Regions from separate parts of the Rossellomorea sp. GQ25 genome, predicted to be linked through region 3. Evidence: riboswitches for the same ligand, from Rfam matches in the RefSeq annotation. Region 3 holds a riboswitch; each other region holds the start of a gene.
The links. A riboswitch is a leader RNA that binds a small molecule or an ion and turns the genes downstream of it on or off. The one in region 3 is predicted to bind S-adenosylmethionine.
Positions count from the first base shown of each region.

Region 1: it holds a riboswitch for S-adenosylmethionine, as region 3 does, so the genes downstream of both, AC6CIB_RS04555 (methionine biosynthesis PLP-dependent protein) here and AC6CIB_RS15810 (2,3-diketo-5-methylthiopentyl-1-phosphate enolase) in region 3, are expected to answer to the same signal.
Region 2: it holds a riboswitch for S-adenosylmethionine, as region 3 does, so the genes downstream of both, mmuP (S-methylmethionine permease) here and AC6CIB_RS15810 (2,3-diketo-5-methylthiopentyl-1-phosphate enolase) in region 3, are expected to answer to the same signal.

Region 1 is NZ_JCAXEQ010000001.1:830,870-835,973, forward strand. It holds gene metC (cystathionine beta-lyase) at 1-620, opposite strand, end outside; gene AC6CIB_RS04555 (methionine biosynthesis PLP-dependent protein) at 613-1,734, opposite strand; SAM riboswitch class I at 1,828-1,937, opposite strand; gene AC6CIB_RS04560 (tryptophan--tRNA ligase) at 2,161-3,159, opposite strand; T-box leader at 3,220-3,461, opposite strand; gene AC6CIB_RS04565 (metal-dependent hydrolase) at 3,528-4,154, opposite strand; gene AC6CIB_RS04570 (NUDIX hydrolase) at 4,253-4,879, opposite strand; gene AC6CIB_RS04575 (HAD hydrolase-like protein) at 4,893-5,104, opposite strand, start outside.
Region 2 is NZ_JCAXEQ010000002.1:212,391-217,494, reverse strand. It holds gene AC6CIB_RS06870 (protein adenylyltransferase SelO) at 1-666, shown strand, start outside; gene AC6CIB_RS06865 (cysteine hydrolase family protein) at 853-1,425, shown strand; gene AC6CIB_RS06860 (hypothetical protein) at 1,768-1,908, opposite strand; SAM riboswitch class I at 2,257-2,363, shown strand; gene mmuP (S-methylmethionine permease) at 2,457-3,869, shown strand; gene mmuM (homocysteine S-methyltransferase) at 3,838-4,788, shown strand; gene AC6CIB_RS06845 (glucoamylase family protein) at 4,858-5,104, opposite strand, start outside.
Region 3 is NZ_JCAXEQ010000005.1:29,903-35,006, forward strand. It holds gene AC6CIB_RS15795 (1,2-dihydroxy-3-keto-5-methylthiopentene dioxygenase) at 208-720, opposite strand; gene AC6CIB_RS15800 (methylthioribulose 1-phosphate dehydratase) at 717-1,364, opposite strand; gene AC6CIB_RS15805 (2-hydroxy-3-keto-5-methylthiopentenyl-1-phosphate phosphatase) at 1,361-2,023, opposite strand; gene AC6CIB_RS15810 (2,3-diketo-5-methylthiopentyl-1-phosphate enolase) at 2,023-3,237, opposite strand; SAM riboswitch class I at 3,351-3,453, opposite strand; gene AC6CIB_RS15815 (pyridoxal phosphate-dependent aminotransferase) at 3,504-4,688, opposite strand; gene AC6CIB_RS15820 (carbon-nitrogen family hydrolase) at 4,810-5,104, shown strand, end outside.

The DNA of each region.
Region 1 (5,104 bases), on a different contig from region 3:
ACATCACTATGTCCGGCAAGAAACTTCGTGGCGCTGTGGAGAACAACATCTACCCCTAGACTGATCGGTCTTTGCAACAGGGGGGTCATGAATGTATTATCAAGAAACGTTAAACATCCATTCGCCTTGGCAAGCTTAACGACTCCTTCAATATCGGTGATATTCAAAAGCGGATTGGATGGTGTCTCCATATAAATCACTTTCGTATTGTGCTTGATTGAACAAGCCACTTCATGTAAATCCTTCATGTTCACAAATGAGTATTCAATCCCAAACTTAGTGAGGACCTCGGTAATCATTCTGTATGTCCCACCGTACACTTCTTCTGATACGAGAACGTGGTCTCCACTCGACAATAATAAGAAGCTTGTGGAGATTGCCGCCATTCCGGATGAAAAGGCAAAGCCCCTTATCCCGCCTTCCAATTCGGCGATCGTTTCTTCAACGGTTTCCCTCGTCGGATTTCCCGAACGGCTGTAGTCATACGTTCCATATTGATCAAAATCCTGTTGATGAAAGGTTGTTGCATGTTGAATCGGCGTAGAGACCGCTCCTGTCTCTTTATCAAATCCGTGAGAATGAATGAGTGACGTTTGAAGTGAAAATGGTTTTTTACTCATACGTAAGCACCTCTTTTTCCATTTGATGAAAAACATTCTCCAAGTCTTCAATCAGGTCATCAATAAATTCAATCCCTACAGAAAACCGCAGGAGTCTGTTGCAGATACCCAACTTATTTCGTTCATCTACAGGAATGTCTGCATGTGTTTGGGTAGCGGGATAGGTGATAAAGCTTTCAACCCCTCCTAAACTTTCAGCAAACGTAATAACTTTTAAGTGGCGGAGAAAGGGAGCAACCCATTCTTCCTTTGCGATACGAAAGGAAAGCATGCCGCCTTTTCCCGGATATAAAACGTCCGTTACACATTCATGCTCTTCAAGATATTTTGCTAGTTTTCTTGCGTTTTTTTCATGCTGAGCCATTCTGAGACTAAGGGTTTTCATCCCTCTTAATAAGAGCCAACAATCAAATGGTGCGAGAACCGCGCCGATTGAATTTTGAATGGTATAGATTTTTTCCGCCAACTCCTCTGTGTTTACGATCACCACACCTGCCAGCACGTCATTATGGCCCCCTAAGTATTTCGTGGCGCTGTGAATAACAATGTCTGCTCCCTCAGTGAGAGGCTTTTGCAGAACAGGGGTGTAGAAGGTATTATCAACAATTAAAAGCAATCCGTTATGCTTGGCAATTCCAGCAACCTCAGAAATACTTGCTTCATTCATCAATGGATTGGTTGGCGTTTCAAGGAAAATGGCCTTGGTTCTGTTAGAAATTTGTTCTTCTATGGAGCCAGCATCACTTGTGTCAACAAAATGAAATTTGATACTATATTGCGCTTCATACTGTAGGAATAAACGGTAGCTTCCGCCGTAAAGGTCTTTCGATACAATCAATTCATCCCCGCTTGAGAATAAGCCAAGGATTGCCTGAATCGCGGCCATCCCCGAACTGAAGGCAAATCCTCTGTACCCCTCCTCCAATAGAGTAAGAGCTTCCTCTAAGGTGCTGCGTGTTGGATTTCCAGTTCTCGTGTAATCATAGCCTGTCGATTGGCCGATCCCTTTATGTTCATAAGCTGTCGATAGATGAATGGGCAGGCTGACGGCACCCGTTGCAGGATCCTTCCGATTACCTGCCTGGACAAGCAAAGTATCAATATGTTTTTTCAATATTCTTCTCTCCTTTTCTTTCTTGAAAACGAAAAGGGAAAAAACAAAAAAACCTTCTTATGAAAATAAGAAGGTTTTGTACGTTCGTTCTCCCTCTTATCGTCCAAGTTGACATCAACTTGCTGGAATTAGCACCATACCTATAACTTTGGCTGGTTGCTGAGGTGTCTTCGGGCCAGTCCCTCTACCTCTCTTGATAAGAAACTATATGATATTGTGAAAAATAACTTTCCCATAACTTATAACATAGGAGAACAAATGTCAATGAGAATTATGAATTATTCGAAAATAAAATTTACGTAGTGACGCCTTTTTTTGAGGCATTTTTCGTCTCCCTCTATTCCGCAGGAGGCGCACACATTCCACTCCAATCAAACGGCAGATGAAAGATTGGATTCAACAAAACTTAACAGAGCGATTTTTTATTTAATGAAAAATCCCTATTTTTCTTTTAATTTCCTTCATAAATGGAATCGTTTTTTCTCTTGCTTTTTCGGCTCCTTCTTGTAAAATGGCATCCAGCCTTTGGGGGTGTGCTATTAGTTCTTCATATTTGGATCGCGGTTCTTCGATAAAGGAATTCATGACTTGAAAGAGCTCTTTTTTCGCTTCTCCCCATCCTATTCCTCCTTGAAATCTCCTTCTCAATTCTTCAACTTGATCGGATGTAGCAAATTCTTTATAGAGCGAAAATATGATTGATGAATCAGAATCCTTAGGCTCTTCCGGGGATGAAGAATCTGTTTTGATTTTATTGATTAATTTTTGAAGCTTTTTTGGTTCTTCAAATAATGGAATGGTGTTGTTATAACTTTTACTCATCTTACGACCGTCTAGTCCAGGGAGAACGGCAGTTTCTTTTTGAATGATATATTCAGGGATGACAAATGTTTCTCCATATTGCTTATTAAAGGTTTCTGCTATATCCCTTGCAATTTCAACATGCTGAATTTGATCTTTCCCAACAGGAACCAGTTCTGTTTGGAATAGAAGGATATCTGCCGCCATCAAGATCGGGTAGGTGAATAATCCCATGTTGACGCCCGCATCCACCTCCCTGCCCGCGGAATGATTTTCTTCAACCATTGATTTATATGCATGGGCGCGATTCATTAATCCTTTAGGTGCAAAACAAGACAGGATCCAGCTCAATTCAAAGATTTCAGGTACATCGGATTGACGGTAAAAGACCGCCCTCTCAGGATTCAATCCTAATGCTAACCAAGCTGCGGCCACTCCATAAGATAGTTGTTTCATTTCATGCGGATCATGTATTTTTGTTAAACCATGATAATCCGCTACAAAATAAGCTGTGTTGTAGGATTGATTCTCTGCCAATCGTAATGCCGGTTTGATTGCACCAATATAATTCCCTAAATGAATACGGCCTGTTGGTTTAATACCAGTCAGAACTTGTTTTTTCATAACAATTCCCTCCGCTGAAAAATAATAAAAATAAACACAAAAAGGGCTTCTCATCCTCTGAAAAAGGACGAGAAACCCGTGGTGCCACCTTCATTCGCTTACATTGTGTAAACGCACTCATCTGTACAGAAGTCGCCTTCGATACATCGTCTCTTTTATCGGTGAGACCCTTCGCCATAACCTACTTATTTTCAGCTTGGATGCTCAAAAGCCCATTCAACGATTTCACCATACTGATTCTCACCAGCCATCAGCTCTCTGAAATGTTTCGTTCGTCTACTCTTCTTCCTCATCGCATTTAACTATTTAATGTGTTTCCATTATTTTAATGTATCGGGAAATAATGGTCAAGTAGGTGTAAACACATTTTAGATTTCTTTGGATGAAAGGGGAAGGAAAAGCTTTATGCCTCTCTTATTAAAAGGGAGAAATTTCATATCCGCGATCAGATGACTGGCATACCCGATTACACATGCTTCAAATACTCCCTCAATCATTAAAGAAGACTCTAGATAATGAGCAATCATGCCGTAATATACAATTCCAAGAAAAGAGTGAGTATAACTGCGATGTGAAACGAATGAGGCAATGAAAATATAAATACCTAACAACCATAACCACGTTTCATTCAGCTGCCAACCGCATGCAGTCACACCGATGCCGGTAATCATCAGCATTCTTCTCTGGGTAATGAAACTGGAGAGAATCATCATTCCTGCACCATATCCAATACCAAGCCATCGTTCTTTCCCAATTCCTTCAAGATAGCTGTATATCATCATTAAAAAACCAATGATTTGTGCCACTGCTCTGATCATTTTTGGTGAAAAAGTAACCTTGTTACTAAGCTTTCCGTCAATATCCATATCAGGCATGAGTCCGGATACCCCGCCTATTGCCACAAGTGCGGCCGTTATGTCAGGACCAGTTCCAAATGAGTTGGCCACGATAAATCCTGTTGCTGCTCCAATTGCCATATGTGCTGTGCCGTTCAAGTGTGTCCTCCTACTCTCTTATCTCATTATATATGTAACTAGATTACTATAATAGCCTTTATTATCCATATTGACCATGGGAAGTACGAATTAATTTCCTAAAGATGAGCCGATATGCGCTCAATAATTTCAAGAAGATAGGACCTTTCATGTGGAACAAAGTGATGGTAACTCACCCTTTGCTTAAGGAAGTCCTTTTTTCCTGTTTCCTTAACAAGAAATCCTTCTACTTTGATTTCCGCTTTCGTTTGTTGAACGAGCGCTTTAAAGTCTCTAAGAGTTGAACGGAAAATACCGGACACTTCTTCTAACTGAAGTTGAAATTCGTCATATGCAACCGGCTTGGTATACAGGAATATGTGAGTTAGTTCCCGATCGATCATATCCCGTTGAATTAACTCCCCTTTTACGATTCCTAATGATTGCAATTCGTCTATCGTAATAAGAAGTCCAAGCTCTTCATGAAGTTCTCTCACACCGTCTTCAATCTTCTCCTGTGACAAAATATGTCCAGCGGCGGTAATATCAAGTAAGCCAGGGAAATCCTTTTTCTTATCACTTCTCATTTGGAAATAAATATAGGTCTCTCCACTACTCTCATCATAATGCGCAAGCCAACAATGAAAGGTTTCATGCCAATATCCCTTTAAATGCACCTCGGAACGACTGGCTACTCCAAGCCTATTACCGTACTCATCAAAGAAGGCTAGTTGTTCATTCTCCACCCGAATCCCTCCTTTATTTCATTTCCTCCAGATACTCTTTAACCTCCAAGAGTTCTTCAACCACAATATCCGCTTCACTTAATTCTTTTTCCTGAGAAAAATCAAAGGCACAACCTATCGAAAGAAAGTGATTTGCCTCTGCTCCTTTGAAGTCAGACAATCTATCTCCAATCACAATCCCATGTGTCAGATTGTGATCCTTTTTGATTTTCCCAATCAACTCCC
Region 2 (5,104 bases), on a different contig from region 3:
CCATGTGCTTTTATGGATACGTATGACCCGGCAACGGTATTCAGCTCCATTGATACCGGAGGACGTTATGCCTACGGAAATCAGCCTCAAATTGCCGGTTGGAACCTTGCCCGATTTGCCGAAAGTCTGTTGCCGATTCTTCATGATGAACAAGAAAAATCACTGAAACTTGCCCAGGATGCTGTGCTGGAATTTCCTAAACTGTATGAAACTCACTGGCTCGACGGAATGAGAGGGAAACTCGGTATTTTCAACGAAGAAGAAGGGGACGAATCCCTTGCCCAGGACCTGCTCGGTTTAATGAAAGATAGACGTGCTGACTTTACGAATACGTTCCGGGTATTAACCAATGGGGAAGAAATCGACCTGTTTAAAACGGTGGATTTTGCTCAATGGAAAAAACGCTGGGAGGAAAGATTATGCAGGCAAGAAGAATCGAAAGAAGCTTCCTATGAGTTAATGCGAAAACGAAATCCTGCGGTCATCCCCCGGAATCACCGTGTGGAGGAAGCATTGGAGGCCGCAGTGGAGAATGATGACTACAGCGTAATGGAACGGTTGCTTGGCGTTCTTAAAAATCCTTACCAGTACACGACTGAACAGTGCGAGTACACGACACTCCCAGAACCATCCAGTCTTCCTTACCAAACATATTGCGGTACATGAATCATGACACGTAGCAGGAATCCCACAGGATTTCCTGCTTTTTTACTGAGAACAGAGGATTTTCTCAATGATGAGTCGAAACTATTCAAGGATAGATGAGAAAGGGGGCGGTTTGAATGGAAAGGAATCCAAATAAAATTCAACCATATAGCATGAGGGAAAAAATGAGGTAAAGGGGTTTTTCTATTGAATCAAGCATTGCTCGTGATCGATGCCCAGCAGGAATTGATCGAAGGGAATGGAAAGGTACAAGCCGTATATCAAAAGGAAAAGCTGGTTGAAACCATCAATCGGGTCATCCAAAAGGCCACTGATACGGGAGTCCACATCGTTTTCATAAGAGATAAGGATGTCGCTGGAGGAAAAGGCGAGGGATTTCTCGTTCACCGGGATATTCTTGTTCCAGACGATGCTGTTGTGTTTGATAAATTAGCCACAAATTCATTTTATGGTACGCCACTACTCAGCTTTTTAACAGATCAAAAGGTTAAGCATGTTGTAGTGATGGGGTGTCAAACGGAATATTGTATCGACACCGCTGTTCGATATGCAACCGTTAATGGATTGGATGTAACACTGGTAGCGGATGGTCATTCGACGACGGACTCATCTGTATTAAAGGCGGAGCAGATCATCCAGCATCATAACCGTGCGTTGAATGGCCATTATAATGTCGAGCATTTCTCAGATGTCAGGAACTCTGATGAAGAGTTGTTTCACCCGAAACATGATTTTTATCGAAAAAAATACGGGATGTAGAATAAGCGAAAAGCTCATTTTGTCAGGTAGGAGGAAGCTGATGAAATGGGTTTTTTTTATAAGGTATCGTAACCAAAAGGGTATCTTAAGATCCTTTGGGCTACGTATAGGGAAAGGTTTTTAGGAGAAATTATACACAACTTTGGTTTCCGAGGGGTAGTACATGAGTATCTTAAAAAAATATAAGAAAAATAAAAGAAAAGACAGTGAGCTGAATTCCTCATCTGATTTCTTATGTGAAGGGGGAATCAGTACTCACATAGCTCAAAACAAAGATTACATAAAAAACATCTTTTCCCTGATACCCAGCTTCATGATATGTAATGACAACCTGGTCAATGGTCAAATGACGCTCCTATCGATACGGGAGCGCTTCACTCCTTCTGCCTTCAATTTCTGTGCAAGGTCGAGATCATTCGTATTTCCAACAGTTTCGTACGATTGCTTCACTAAATCCATGATGGCATGAGCTGCTTTCTTCATTTGATTCTCCGTACAGTCGACCGGACGAAGGGAAAGGTGTAAGCCAGAAACAAACATGATTTCGGATCGTAAATAATTTCTGATTCCTGCTACGAAACCTTGGTCCAATATTATAATCGACATTTGCGGTTTCGGAATCTTTTGTCCTTCATCCGTTGCATCAGCTCATCGACTGTTACAACTTCACTTAAAAGATCTGGCTCCACCTTTGAAACGAATGGATGCTCTGATAACTCTTCGTCACGAAGAACCTCGATATCAGATGCACTATAGGCTGGGCTACTAATCTATTTCATGGTCTTGACATTATTCCGATATATTGATAAAGTTTTAAAAAATCAAAATATTTTCTTATCCAGAGAGGTGGAGGGACTGGCCCTTTGAAGCCGCAGCAACAGGTCTGTGAAGATACTGTGCTAATTCCAGCGGGTGATTCAAACCCTGATAGATAGGAGCAATCTTTTATTTGTCGGTGACGCACTCGTTTAGGGTGCGTTTTTTGTTTGTTCACCCATTCCGCAATAAATATAGAAGGAAGGGTGTTTTGTATGGAAAACGCAGGACAGAGTTTTAAAAGAAAGATGAAGACGCGTCATTTGGTGATGCTGTCTCTTGGAGGGGTGATCGGAACCGGGCTTTTCTTGAGTTCGGGGTATACGATTCATCAGGCTGGACCGTTTGGGACGATCCTTGCTTATTTGATTGGGGCACTGGTGGTGTATCTTGTGATGCTTTGTTTAGGCGAGCTTTCTGTCCATATGCCGGAGACAGGATCCTTTCATAGTTATGCTACAAAGTTCATTGGTCCAGGGACCGGTTACACCGTGGGCTGGTTATATTGGCTGACATGGACAGTGGCATTGGGGTCGGAGTTTACGGCGGCTGGCTTGATGATGCAGCGTTGGTTTCCTTCGATTAGTGTATGGATTTGGAGCGCGGTCTTTGCTGCGTTGATTTTTGTACTTAATGCGTTGTCAGTGCGTTTTTTTGCTGAATCTGAATTTTGGTTTTCTTTAGTAAAAGTGATTGCGATTGTTGCGTTTATTGTGATTGGGGCAGGGGCGATCGTCGGGTTCATCCCTCTCAGTCATTCAGAGCCGGCTCCGTTTATTTCGAATATCACAAGTTCAGGGTTGTTTCCGAATGGGGCATTTGCCATCTTGATGACCATGCTTGCCGTGAATTTTGCCTTTTCAGGAACAGAATTGATCGGGGTTGCGGCGGGAGAAACAGAGAATCCATCAAAATCGATTCCTAAAGCTATCCGCACCACTCTTGTGAGATTGATCATCTTTTATGTAGGGACGATTGTAGTATTATCTGCTTTATTACCGAGCCAGTCAGCCGGTGTATTGGAAAGTCCTTTCGTAGCGGTGCTTGGACGGATTGGAATCCCTTACGCAGCCGATATCATGAATTTTGTGATCATAACGGCCATTTTATCAGCGGCAAACTCTGGTCTATATGCTTCTTCCAGAATGCTATGGTCACTGGCTGATAAGCAAACGATCTCACCGATTTTTGCCAAATTGACTGATAGGGGAGTCCCTCTCAATGCGATTGTTTTCAGCATGCTTGGAGGAGGTCTGGCCTTGCTTTCAAGCATCATTGCCCCGGGGACGGTCTACATCGTATTGGTTTCGGTCTCAGGTCTTGCGGTGGTGATCGTGTGGATGAGCATTAGTGCTGCCCAATTTCTATTTCGAAGACAGTACATAAGGGAAGGAAACGATGTGAAAGACCTGGCTTATCGGACGCCGCTCTATCCACTCGTTCCCATTGCGTCATTTCTGCTTTGTCTCGCTTCCTGTATCGGCATTGCCTTTGATCCCACTCAGAGGATAGCCCTTTATTGCGGAATCCCGTTTATCGCCCTTTGCTATGGAAGCTATTATCTAACACAATACGTTAAGAAAAGAGGAACAGGTTATGTCGAATCAACTGAAGCTAAATCCCATTGAGGCTATTTTACAAAAACATTCCCCACTTATTTTAGATGGAGCATTAGCCACAGAGCTAGAATCCCATGGCTGCGATTTAAACGATCCCCTTTGGTCTGCCCGTGTACTCCTTGAAAAGCCGGAAGCGATTGAGAAGGTTCATGCTGATTATTTCCGTGCAGGAGCCGATTGTGCGATTACAGCCAGCTACCAGGCAACGGTGAATGGTTTTCGAAAGAGCGGAATAGAGAAACCTGAAGCGCTGGAATTAATCAAGAAAACGGTTTATCTTGCCAAACAGGCTCGGGATGACTTTTGGAAGGAAGAGGTGGGAAATTCGAATCGGCCGAAACCAATCGTTGCAGGTTCTGTAGGACCTTACGGGGCATACCTTGCTGACGGCTCTGAATACGTTGGAAACTATGGAGTAAGTGATCAACATTTAGCAGATTTCCATTTTCCCAGAATCGAGGCATTAGTGGAGGCGGGTGCTGATTTGTTGGCATTCGAAACCATCCCGTCCTTGCAGGAAGCAAAGGTGCTCGCTTCTCTTTTGAAAGAATTTCCAGATACCTGTGCCTGGCTGTCTTTTTCATTAAAGGATGGAGAGACGATAAGTGATGGAACGGGAATTGAAGAGTGCGCGCGCGTGTTCAATGATGATGAACAAATCGCTGCGGTTGGTGTGAATTGTGCACCGATTCCTGCGGCGAATAAAGCGATAAGCGTACTAAGCAGAAACACTGACAAACCAATCATCCTGTACCCGAATTCTGGTGAGGCTTACAATGCTGAGACTAAAACGTGGCATGGGGGGGAAGCGTGTTGCGTGTTTGATGAGCAATCAGAAATTTGGTACGAGGCAGGTGCTCGTATCATTGGTGGTTGCTGCCGAACGGATCCGGGTCATATTGAGGCGTTGGCGAAGAGGTGGAGATAGACAATAACACTTACATGCAAAAGCCTAAGTGATACAACCACTTGGGCTTTTACATTATTATCGCTACTATTATTTAATAGAAAACGTCTCTTTTATCAGCAAGTCCTCAGGAGATTTCCCTATTTGATCTTGATGGAAGTAATCTCTGATGACTCCATCCTTTAAATAGTTGACGATTGAGACCATTGTCATACCTTGATCTAAAGCGAGGTAGGCTTGTGTCACTTCTCCTATCTCTACATTGACTGAATCAAGGAAACCGTATTTCTCGTACATATCGAAACGTTTCAACACCTGGATGTTTTTGAACGCTTCC
Region 3 (5,104 bases):
AAACTCCTTTTTAGCTCCTAGCCTTTATTAAGTTAAATCGTTACTTGAGCATTATCGCAAGTATTATTAGAAAAGTAAATAGATTCGCAAAACAAGACAAAATAACTAGTAATGTATCTTAATTAGACATTTTTCGCTAAATATATCCTCTATCAAAAACAAAAGGATAGACAATGGATTCCACTCTTTGTCTACCCTAAAGTTATATTAATAGATTGGTACCCAGCCTTCCTGTGTAACGAAAATCCGGACGGCAACTACTTGCTTGTCTTCACTCAATGTAAAATAATGCCGGATATTTTCAGGGACTGAAATTAAGTCACCCGGGTTTAGATGCACTTCAAAGAAATCACCATCACTTCCTTGAATAACAAATACACCATGGCCGTTTACAATAAAACGGACTTCATCATCTGTGTGATGATGCTCCTGTTGGAAATTCTTTAAAAGCTCTTCAAGATTTGGTGTGCGCTCGGAAAGGGAAATCACATCCCAAGCCTGATATCCTCTTCGCTCTGAAATATTTTCAATCTCCTCTTTAAAAGTAGACAGAATTTCCGCTTTATCATCTTCGGTTAAAGCGTATTGGTCCCTTAGTCCTTCGTCCAGCTTTTCGATTTTCCAATGCTCATAAATGACTCCTTGTTCACTTAAATACTTCACTACTTCTTCCTGATTATCAATGACTTGGTTTTTCCCTTGGATTTTGATTGTCGTCATAATCTGACTCCTCCTTTAGTAAATGATCTCGTGTTCGTTAAGGATAAAAGAGTGAGTTGATATTGAAACATAAACTCACAAGCTTCTAATAGTTTCTTAGCTTCAAAACCGGTTCGTCCCCATACCGTAATCCCGTGGTTGCGAATGAGCACTGCCCCTTTGTCTGCTTTAATAAAGGACTGAAACTCCTCGGCAAGCGTCGGGATATGTGCATGATTACGAATAATTGGAATGGTTAAAGAATCATCTTCCTTCCATTTATCCCACGCTTTAATTAATTCTTGGTTTCTAAATGTGACGACACCTTCATCCCCATACAATTCACTAATCACATTATTGGCAACAGTATGGACATGTAAGCTGCAACCTGCTGAACTTTCTGTGAAAACATGACTGTGCAGCAATGTTTCGGCAGATGGTCGTAAAGGAGTATCCTCGATGGCCTCACCACGAGCATTCACGAGCAGGAAATCTTTATCGGTTTGCTTCCTTTTATCCTTTCCACTTGCCGTTACCAGGAAAGTAGCAGGTAAAGAACTCACTCGTATCGCAAGGTTCCCGCTCGTTCCCATAAACCAATCCCTGGCTGCCAGTTCCCTTTTAATATCAGCGAGTTCTTTCCATTGAGATTGATAGGAATTCATATTTTCACTCCTTTTTCAATGACGTCCAAGCAATCGTGAAAGGATTCAAACGGATGATAGAGAATTCCTTTTTCTTCGCATGTATGTGCCAAATAGTCTCTGGCGATCACAGTATCTCCAAGCTTTGCCATTTCGATATCAGTGACAGAATCCCCTATCACAATGACCTCTGTATCTTCTGTTAAAGACAACATTCTCAAGATGGAAGGCTTGCAGCACCCACATCCTTTATTTTCACAGTGATCGTCACATGGATATGGCCAATGAAGCGTTATGGTTGAGTCGTTAAAGTTTGCTTTATTACAATAAACCCCATTAAAAGGCCCATATTCTTTTAGTAAAGGATGAACAAAGAAGTCGATTCCACCGCTAACGATATACAAAGGAATCTCATGTTTTTTTGTATAATCTACAAATTCCTTAAACCCTTTACGTATGACTGCTGTGTCTAATAGATACTGAATCATTTCCTCTTTCTGTGATGAAGGAATAAGTGAAAACAGCTTGCTGACTCCTTCTTTAATGGAAATCGACTGATTTAAGATGTCGTCTTTGATAGGTTCCCATTCTGGAGAAGCAAAGGATTTCATTAACGAGATGATATTATCGGTTTCTGTAATCGTGCCATCAAAATCACAGAAAATGATCGGACGCGTCACTATACCTTTACCTCCTCTCCCCATAGGGATAGTGCTTTACGAAGCTCACTATGGGTATCTGCAGCATCTGTCAGAGACTCTCCTCTTAAAACTGCTTCAATTGCTTGGACGAATGCCTTTCCCCCTCCAATTGCCCCATCTGAATGGCCATGGATGCCACCACCTGCATTAATGACACAGTCTAAACCAAAATCCTTCATCAAAAGCGGTACAAGCGCAGGATGAATGCCAGCTGACGGTACGGGCAATGATCTTCTTAGTTGATCGTCATCCTTTGTTAACTCATGACTGAGCGACAGGACTTGGTTCTTATCTAATGCGACAGTTCCGTATGGAGATGGAAATAAAGAAAAATCAGCTCCGGCCATTCGTAAGAATTTCCCTAACCATAAAGAATAGCTCACACCATGTGCAGGAGATGAAGCAACAGCACCTGCAAATGCAGGGTGGGCCATAATCGGCAATCCGATCTCAGGGTCCTCCCTCAATTCCTGGAGAACATCCAGGCCGTATGAAAACACATTGAATAAAAGGGCATGGGCTCCAAGCTCACGTGCTTTTCTTGCTTTATCACGTAATTCTGAAGTCCTTCCTGTTAGGTTTACAGCATACAACGTTTTCTTACCTGTCTCTTCAAACAGCTCGTATAACACTCTTTTCCCTATATTGATCCTCTCAGTGAAAGGTGTTAGTGAATTATCAAAGAGAATCTCATCGTCTTTTACTACGTCGACTCCCCCTAGAGCCTGTGCCCTTAATTGAGTTTCAAGGTAGGTAAGATCCCTGCCGATTACGCCTTTAAAGATGCTCATTAACAGGGGTCTTTCTTGTACACCTGTTAGCTCCCTGATTCCTTCTATTCCAAACCGTGGCCCAGGATAGGCTTTTTTTAAGTCACTGGAAAACTCTATATCTACTAATTTCACTTCACCATCCAGGGAAAGCTTGCCGAATACCGTAGTAAGGATGGCTGGGATATCATTTGAATAATTATGACCGGGATAGCCAATTTGCACCTTACCTCTGGGTCCATTTTTACCCTCCCACTCTTTCACAGAAACGACTCTCCCCTTGTACTTGCGCAATTGATCCTGTTCCAGGAGCGGTAAGTCCGTCCATGAACCGACCGTCAATCCCAGGGCGATTCCCTCTGCCTTTTTCTCGAATGAACCACTCTTTCCCTTTAGTTCATATGTGGCTATCACTTCACTCATTGTTGTCCTGCCTCCTTTTGAAAACATGCTATTCTTATCCGCATGTTGATTTCATAAGCCCGGGTAAACAAAAAACCTCTTCCAAATAAGAAGAGGTTTGATAAAGTCACTCTTTCTTATCTGTCAGCATTATTGCTGCAAGAATTAGCACCGTGCTTGAATAAGTCGGTTGCCGGGCTTCATAGGGCTGGTCCCTCCGCCTGCTCTTGATAAGAATTTCATTATTCATTATTTCAGTTGGATTATTGCACCAATTTCAACTTCTGTCAATCCCTTTTATGGAATAATTCTAAATTTTCAATACGCGAAATCGCTTCTTTTATCCGCTCGTTTGTGGTTAATAGTCCTACACGTACATACCCTTCTCCGAATTCTCCAAAGCCAACTCCCGGGGCTACAGCGACTTTGATTTTTTCAAGTAAATAAGTAGAGAACTCTACAGAGGTGAATCCCTCAGGTACTTTTAACCAAGCAAAGAAGGAACCTTGTGGAGCTTTTACATCCCACCCTATTTCCTGAAGTCCGGAGATTAATAGTTTTCTTCTTTCTTCGTATGTTGAAACAAGCTCATGTACGCATTCCTGGGAACTTAAAAGGGCAGTGGTAGCCGCTTCTTGAATAGCACCGAACAGACTCACATATAAGTGATCTTGGAGGAGGTTGATCGCTTCTATGACACTCTTATTCCCTACTGCAAACCCCACTCTCCAGCCAGCCATATTATACGTTTTCGATAATGTATAAATCTCAATCCCCACATCTTTTGCTCCTTTTGTTTCCAAGAAGCTTATGGGCTTATTTCCATCAAACCCTATAGCTCCATAGGCAAAATCATGTACAACACAAATATCATGCTGATTGGCAAGAGTGACTGTTTCTTCAAAGAATGATTTTGTGGCGATCGCTCCAGTAGGGTTATTAGGGTAATTCAGAAACATTAGCTTCGCATTTTCCAGCTCATTACGAGAGTGTTCACGATAATCAGGCAGAAATCCATTTTTCTCTCGTAGAGGCATTTTAATCATACGTGCTTCTGCCAATGCCACCCCTGATAAATAATCAGGATAACCGGGATCGGGCACCAATACCTCATCACCAGGATTCAATAAACATTGAGGGATTTCAACTAACCCTGCCTTTCCTCCGAACAGCACAGCTACCTCTGTTTCCGGGTCTAATTCCACACCATATTCACGAAGGTAGAAAGCAGCAATCGCCTCTTTAAAGGACGATAAGCCGCGAAATGGAGGATACTTATGATTGGACGGGGAAGCTGCTGCTTCTGTCAGTTTTTCCACAATATGTGGAGGAGTCGGTTGATCCGGATTTCCCTGGCCCAAATTAATGACATCATGTCCCTCTTTGACCACAGCATTCACTGTTTCCGCGAGGGATGCGAAAAATTGTTCAGGTAATAAATCTAATCGTTTTGCCTTACTAAAGGTTTTCATACACTCACCCACTACATTTTTTTGAAAATTAATTACTTTCAAATTCTAGTCACAAATGATATAACGGAAAATAAAGAATGTAAAGGAATAAATTCCAAAAGTCCATAATGAGGTGAAAGAAATGATTCAAAAGATAGGTCTTGCACAAATGGATATTGTGTTCGGGGATCCCGAAAAAAACAAGCAAAAAGTAGAACAATGGGTTAAAAGAGCGTGTGACGAAGGCTGTGATACGGTTGTACTCCCTGAACTGTGGACGACTGGATATGACCTTACAAGAATGGAGGAAATCGCTGATGAAGGAGCAAAAGATTCAATCTCCTTCCTGTCTGCCCTATCAAAGAAATATTCTATTCATATTGTAGGTGGTTCTATTGCACAGAAAACGCAGGATGGGGTGTCCAATACCCTTTTAG